2 regions of the Actinomadura sp. NAK00032 genome follow, and region 1 is predicted to be linked to the other one. Evidence: riboswitches for the same ligand, from Rfam matches in the RefSeq annotation. Region 1 holds a riboswitch; the other holds the start of a gene.
What was found. A riboswitch is a leader RNA that binds a small molecule or an ion and turns the genes downstream of it on or off. The one in region 1 is predicted to bind thiamine pyrophosphate.
Positions count from the first base shown of each region.

Region 2: linked by a shared signal. The riboswitch ahead of HUT06_RS00820 (cytosine permease) and the one ahead of thiC (phosphomethylpyrimidine synthase ThiC) in region 1 are both predicted to bind thiamine pyrophosphate.

Region 1 covers NZ_CP054932.1:4,426,013-4,429,542, forward strand. The annotation lists gene thiC (phosphomethylpyrimidine synthase ThiC) at 65-1,789, opposite strand; TPP riboswitch at 1,785-1,898, opposite strand; gene HUT06_RS20550 (sensor histidine kinase) at 2,033-3,193, shown strand; gene HUT06_RS20555 (CDP-alcohol phosphatidyltransferase family protein) at 3,260-3,530, shown strand, end outside.
Region 2 covers NZ_CP054932.1:159,485-163,014, reverse strand. The annotation lists gene HUT06_RS00825 (PAS domain-containing protein) at 1-854, opposite strand, end outside; gene HUT06_RS00820 (cytosine permease) at 931-2,301, opposite strand; TPP riboswitch at 2,294-2,411, opposite strand; gene HUT06_RS00815 (rhodanese-like domain-containing protein) at 2,467-2,802, opposite strand; gene HUT06_RS00810 (SSI family serine proteinase inhibitor) at 2,849-3,310, shown strand.

The DNA of each region.
Region 1 (3,530 bases):
CGCCGGGCCGCGCGGGCCCGGCGCGGAACCGTCCGCGCCGGGCCCGCGCCGACCTGCGCTTACGTCACGACGGACCGGGCGACAGGGGCAGCTGCACCCGCCCGCCGGCGGCCCGGAACTCCGCCGCCTTCTCGCGCATCCCCGCGGCCAGCGCGGCCTCGCCGTCCAGCCCGCGCTCGTCGGCGTACCGCCGCACGTCCCGGGTGATCTTCATCGAGCAGAAGTGCGGGCCGCACATCGCGCAGAAGTGCGCCGTCTTCGCCGGCGCCGCCGGCAGCGTCGCGTCGTGGAACGCGCGGGCGGTGTCCGGGTCCAGCGACAGGTTGAACTGGTCCTCCCAGCGGAAGTCGAACCGCGCGTCCGACAGCGCGTCGTCCCACGCCTGCGCCCCCGGATGCCCCTTGGCCAGGTCGGCGGCGTGCGCCGCGATCTTGTAGGCGATGACGCCGGCCTTGACGTCCTCGCGGTCCGGCAGCCCGAGGTGCTCCTTCGGGGTGACGTAGCAGAGCATCGCCGTGCCGTGCCAGCCGATCATCGCGGCGCCGATCGCCGAGGTGATGTGGTCGTAGCCGGGCGCGATGTCGGTGGTCAGCGGCCCGAGCGTGTAGAACGGCGCGCCGTCGCACCACTCCTGCTGCCGGTCCACGTTCTCCTTGATCTTGTGCATCGGGACGTGGCCGGGCCCCTCGTTCATCACCTGGTTGCCGTACTCCGCCGCGATCCGCGTCAGCTCGCCCTGCGTGCGCAGCTCGGCGAACTGCGCCTCGTCGTTGGCGTCGGCGATGGAGCCGGGGCGCAGCCCGTCCCCGAGCGACCAGGTGACGTCGTAGGCGGCGAAGATCTCGCACAGCTCCCGGAACCGGGTGTAGAGGAAGTTCTCCTCGTGGTGCGCCAGGCACCACGCCGCCATGATCGAACCGCCCCGCGACACGATCCCGGTCTTGCGGCGCGCCGTCAGCGGCACGTACCGCAGCAGCACCCCGGCGTGCACGGTCATGTAGTCCACGCCCTGCTCGGCCTGCTCGACCACCGTGTCGCGGAAGACCTCCCAGGTCAGCTCCGCCGGGTCGCCGCCGACCTTCTCGACCGCCTGGTACAGCGGGACGGTCCCGACCGGGACCGGCGAGTTCCGCAGGATCCACTCCCGCGTGGTGTGGATGTCCCTCCCGGTCGACAGGTCCATGATCGTGTCGGCGCCCCACCGGGTCGCCCACGTCATCTTCTCGACCTCGTCCTCGATGGACGACGCCACCGCCGAGTTGCCGATGTTGGCGTTCACCTTCACCAGGAAGTTCCGGCCGATGACCATCGGCTCGGCCTCCGGGTGGTTGACGTTCGCGGGCAGCACCGCCCGCCCGGCCGCCAGCTCGTCCCGGACGAACTCCGGCCGCACCCCCTCCCGCAGGGCCGCGAACTCCATCTCCGGCGTGATCTCGCCGCGCGCCGCGTACGCGCGCTGCGTCACCGCGCCGCCGGACGCGCGGCGCGGCCGCCGCGGCGGGACGTCCTCCCGGACGGGCGCCGCCTTGCGGCCGTCGTCCTCGGGCCGCACCGCCCGCCCCTCGTACGGGGCGGTGTCGCCGCGCTCGGCGATCCACGCCTCCCGCAGCGCGGGCAGCCCCCGGCGGACGTCCGTCCGCCGCGACGGATCGGTGTACGGCCCGGACGTGTCGTACAGGACGACGACATCGCCGTTGGTGAGCGGCACCTCCCGCATCGGGACCCGCACATCCGGGCGCGAGCCCTGCAGGTAGGTCTTGCGGGCAGCTGGAACCACACGTTGTGTCATGACGACCCGATCTCTCCCTACGCCGGCATTACCCGGTCAGGTTCATGCGGTCAGCGGCCGTCTCAGCCGCTATCTCAGCCCGGTTCGCCGGACCCCCGCGATCTGTCGCCACCGACGCTAACCCGGACCGCCCCCGTTGCCGCAACCGCGCCCGCCGGGGTAGAACGCGCCCGCGCGAACCCGGCCCGGCCGCGGCGGGGGCGGTGCGCAGTGATCGCGGGGGTCGGGGAAGATGGACGGGTGGTGACGCTGCCCCGGGTCAATGCGACGGTCACGGACGCCCTGCTCGCGATGGTGCTGGCGGCGGTCGCCTTGGCCGCGGCGGCGGTGTGGCCCGGCGTCCGGGAGCTGGACGCGCCCGGCGCGCTGCTGCTGGTCGCGGCGCACGCGCCGCTCGCGGTGATCAGGCGGTGGCCGGCGCCCGCGCTCGCGGCCCTGGTGGTCCTCGTGCTGCCCTACCACCTGGCGCAGTACCAGCACCACGCGCTGGTGCCCGCCGAGGTGGTCGCGCTGTTCGCCTACGCCGTGCTCGGGCGCCGGGTGCGGGTCGTCCTCAGCGTCGTCGCGTTCCTGCTGGCCGTGTGCGTGATCGGGATGGCGATGCGGGCGGGCGGCAGCTCGGTCCGCGAGCAGGTCGCGGTCATCGAGGCCGCGGTGTCGGTGGTGATCGCCGTCCAGGTCTGGCGGGTGCACCGGGCGCGGCTCGCGACCATCACCGAGCGCGCCGAGCGGGCCGAGCGCACCCGCGAGGAGGAGGCGCGGCGGCGGGTCGCCGAGGAGCGGCTGCGGATCGCCCGCGACCTGCACGACCTCCTCGCGCACAGCATCACGCTGATCGGCGTGCAGGCGGGCGCGGCGGCCCACCTGGTGCGCGGCGACCGGCCGCTCGACCGGGCGGAGCTGGCCGACGCGCTCGGCTCGATCGCGGCCACCTGCCGGGACGCCCGCACCGAGCTGCGCGGCACCCTGCAGGTCCTGCGCGGCACCGACGTGGGCCCCACCGGGACGCTGCCCGGCCCGGACGGCATCGCCGACCTCGTGCGGGCCGCGCGCGCCGGCGGCATCGACGTGGAGCTGTCGGACGGCGGCCTCGCGACCGCGCTGCCGCCGGAGGTCGGCGTCGCCGCGTACCGGATCGTCCAGGAGGCCCTGACCAACACTGTCAAGCACGCCGCCGCCGGGCGCGCCACGGTGACCCTGGAGCGGGACGCCCGCGGCCTCGCCGTCCGGGTCGCCGACGACGGCCGCGGGCCGTCCGGCGGCGCGCCGGAGGGGTTCGGCATCCTCGGGATGATCGAGCGGGCCCGCAGCGTCGGCGGCACGCTGGACGCGGGGCCGGGGGAGGGCGGCGGGTTCGTCGTCACGGCCCTCCTTCCGCTGGCGGACGTCGTCAGCCCGCGGTGACAGGCACCGGGCGATCCCTTACCGGTAGGGTCAGGATCAAGGGGACCAGGGGAGGCGAACGCGTCGGTGAGCACACTGCGAGAGGCCCCGCAGGACCGGATATTCACGGTGCCCAACGTCCTCAGCATGGCACGGCTGGTGGGCGTCCCGCTGTTCCTGTGGCTCGTCCTCGTCGAGGCGGACTGGTGGGCGCTCGGCGTGCTGGTGTTCGCCGGCCTGTCCGACTGGCTGGACGGCAAGCTGGCGCGGGCGCTGAACCAGACGAGCAGGCTCGGGATGGTGCTCGACCCCGCCGCCGACCGGCTCTACATCCTGGCCACGCTCGTCGGGCTCACGA
Region 2 (3,530 bases), 4.3 Mb from region 1:
TGCCCGGCGAGCAGCTCCAGCAGCTCCAGCTCGGTGTGCCCGGCCTTGCTGCCGGAGAACAGCGCGTAGAGCGCGCCGTACGGCCGGTTCTGCAGGTAGGACAGGCCGAGCGCGATCGTGTGCAGGCCGGGCAGCTCGGACCAGATCAGGTCGCCGAGGCGCTGCGCGCCGGTCGCGAGCTTGACGGTCTTGCCGGACCGCAGCAGCTCCCCGACGAGGCTCGACCGCAGCTCGGCGGTGCGGTCGCTCATGTGCTCAGGCAGCCCGGTCATGCTGACCAGCCGCAGCCGCTCCCCCTCGATCCGGACGAACCCGCCCGCGTCGGCTCCGGTCAGCTCGATCAGCGCGGTGGTGATCCGGTCGAGGACGACGTTCAGGTCCAGCTCGGCGTTCAGGTCGGCGACGATGTCGTTCAGCCGCCGGACGAGCCGGGCCCGCTCGGTCATGTGGTGCTGGACGATCTCGTCCTCCTCGACCGGGTGGTACACCCCCACCCAGCCGAGCAGCGTGCCGCTCGGGTCCTGCAGCAGGCTGGTGTCGATGCGCACGTCGATGAGGCGGCCGTCGCGGTGGAAGCGGCGGGTGGCGATCGAGATCTGCCCGCTGTCGCCCGGCCCGGCGGGCCGGGTGAGCAGCCGCTCCTGGACGGCGTTGTGCTCGGCCTTCAGCTCGTGCGGGACGATCGGCGGGACGCGCCCGATCATCTCCGCGGCGCTCCAGCCGAACATGCGCTCGGCCGCCGGGTTCCACACCGTGACCCGGTGCCGCTGGTCCACCGCCACGATCGCGTCGGCGGCGCTCTCGATGACGGCCCGCGCGATCGGATCGTGGACGTGTTCGTACACGTCTGTCATCGTGCCACCGGACTCCGGCGCGGCGCCGGGTAACTTGCATCGAAAATTGCCAGGGGAACCTTACCTTCTGGTAAGGCTACCGCCTGGTAAGCCTCCCGATGATGAGCGCGGCCGCACCCGCGACCAGGAACGACAGCAGCGAGGCGCTCATCCAGCTCTGCGGCGTGAAGTGCACCGCCTCCTGGACGTCCCGCCAGAAGTCCGCCCAGTGCTCGACCGTGCCCGGGTTGATCAGCTGGTAGGCCGCGAACCCGACCGCCCAGGCCGCGATCATCCCCCAGCGGGACGGCGCCCGCCGCGACACGTCCCACCCGTCCAGCCCGGCCTCCTTGCCGCCCGCGGCCCGGCGGCGGCCGAGGAAGAAGTCGGCGGCGAGGACGCCCAGCATCGGCACGAACACCGATCCGATCAGCGTCAGGAAGCCCGCGTAGTCGCCGATGTCCAGCACCAGTGCGAGGACGGTGACGCCGGCGCCGAGCGTGACGCTCAGCACCCGGCGGTCGGCGCGCGGGAACAGGTTCTGGATCGACACGGCGGTGGAGTAGGTGTCGGCGAACGACTGGTCCGCCTCCCGCAGCACGAAGATCGCGAAGAAGACCACGCCGAGCGTGGCGCCGAGGAACGGGTCGAAGATCCTGGTGCTGTCGCCCGCGACCAGCGCGAGCGCCAGCAGGCCGAGGACGTAGGCGATGATCTGCGTGACCGAGTAGCCGACGGACGCCGCGCCGAACGCCGCCCGCTCCGTCCGCGAGTGCCGGGTGTAGTCGGCGGCGACCGGCACCCACGAGATCGACACCGCGAGCGCGGCGTCCGCGCCGATCCAGAAGCCGCCCCACGAGCCCTCCGACAGGTCGGGCAGCGGCTGCCGGACGAGCTCCACGTAGAAGTAGACCAGCGCGATGCCCACCGCGACGGTCACGTACCGGCGCAGCAGCCGCACCGAGCCGAGCGGCCACACCGTCAGCACGGTCGTGATCGCGCCGGCGGCGACGACGTAGCCCCAGCGCGGCACGCCGTCCCACAGCTCGCGGGCCGCGTCCGCGATGACGATCAGCTCGAACGTCCCCCAGCCGATGAGCTGCGCGATGTTCAGGATCGTCGGCGCGTACGACAGCCGGGCGCCGAACAGGCCGCGCAGCAGCACCATCGCGGGCTGCCCGGTGCGGGCGCCGGGGACGGCGGCGAGGCCGAGCATCAGCCCGCCGAGCGCCGTCCCGACGGCCATCGCGACGATGCCCGCCATGATGGAGATGGTCGGCTTGCCGTCCGCGTCCGGCGCCAGGACGGTGTAGGCGCCGGAGAAGGCCAGGAGGCTGACGCCCAGGTTGGCCCAGAAGGCGCTCTGGTCCCAGAACCCGAGGACCTTGGGGGCGGGCTCATCGAGGGTGAAGGGGGCCTCATCGGCGGGCCGCTTGCCCTCAGGGCGCCGTTCGACGTCGGACGTCACGGGACACACTCCCTACGCCGGCATTACCCGGACAGGTTCATGCGGTCGGCGGCGCCCTGCTGGCCGCCCTCTCAGCCCGGCTTGTGGCCCGAGCTCCCGCGGTTATCGGTCAGACCTGATCGTACAACCGCCCGTCGTCCCCCAGAAGGGGGCATACGGTACGGATCACGCGACGAACGGCGGACCGTCGCCCGCGCCCTCCATGGGACGCCCGGCCTCCGCCCAGCCCTTCATCCCGCCGTCGACGTTCTTCGCCAGCCAGCCCGCCTGGTTGAGCGCCACCGTCACCTGCGCCGACCGCGCCCCGGACCGGCAGATCACGAAGACCTCCCGGTCGCGCGGCACCTCCCCGGCCCGGTCGCCCAGCTGCCGCATCGGAATGTGGACCGCCTCGGGCGCGTGCCCGGCGTCCCACTCGTCCTGCTCCCGGACGTCCAGCAGGTAGCCGTCCTGCGGGACGTCGGCGGCGCCGACCGCCGGCACGTCTTCCCCGAAATTCATCACACCCCCATGGAACCGCGCGAACCGGCCCCGCGTCGAATCACGCATGCGGTATCGGACGCTCCTGTTCGCCGCGCCGGGCGTGGCCATGCTCCTGACCCTGGCCGCCTGCGGTGACGAACAGGCCAACGGAAATCCCGCCGCGGAGCCTTCGGGCGCCACGTCCGTGCAGCCTTCCGGCACCCCGGCGGACACGCTCACCATCACCGTCAAGGCCTCCGCGGAGGCCCCCGCCAAGACCTGGACGCTGACCTGCGATCCTCCAGGCGGTACCCATCCGAAGGCCGCCGACGCGTGCGCGGCCCTGACCAAGGCCAAGGAACCCTTCAAGCCCGTCCCGAAGGACCAGATGTGCACCAAGATCTACGGCGGCCCTGAGATCGCCACGGTCAAGGGCAGCTGGCAGGACGAGAACATCGACACCAAGTTCACCCGCCAGGACGGCTGCCAGCTCCACCGCTGGACGCAAGTGGCCCCCGTCTTCGGCAACGTCCCCAAGGTCCGCTGAACCAGCCCTCCCCGTTCCGGCTAGGTTCTCCGGCATCCGCCACACGTCAGGCCCCGGCACCCGCCGGGGCCTGACTCGTGACTTGCACAGAACCTCAAGTTGCTCACATCAGGCAAGTCTGGGCCAAGGCAAACTTGCCTGAATCGGCAACTTGCGTGATTGAAGAAAGTTGGCCCTTCAGGCAAGTTTGCTTGGATGTGTTGGATCCCACGTGTCAGGA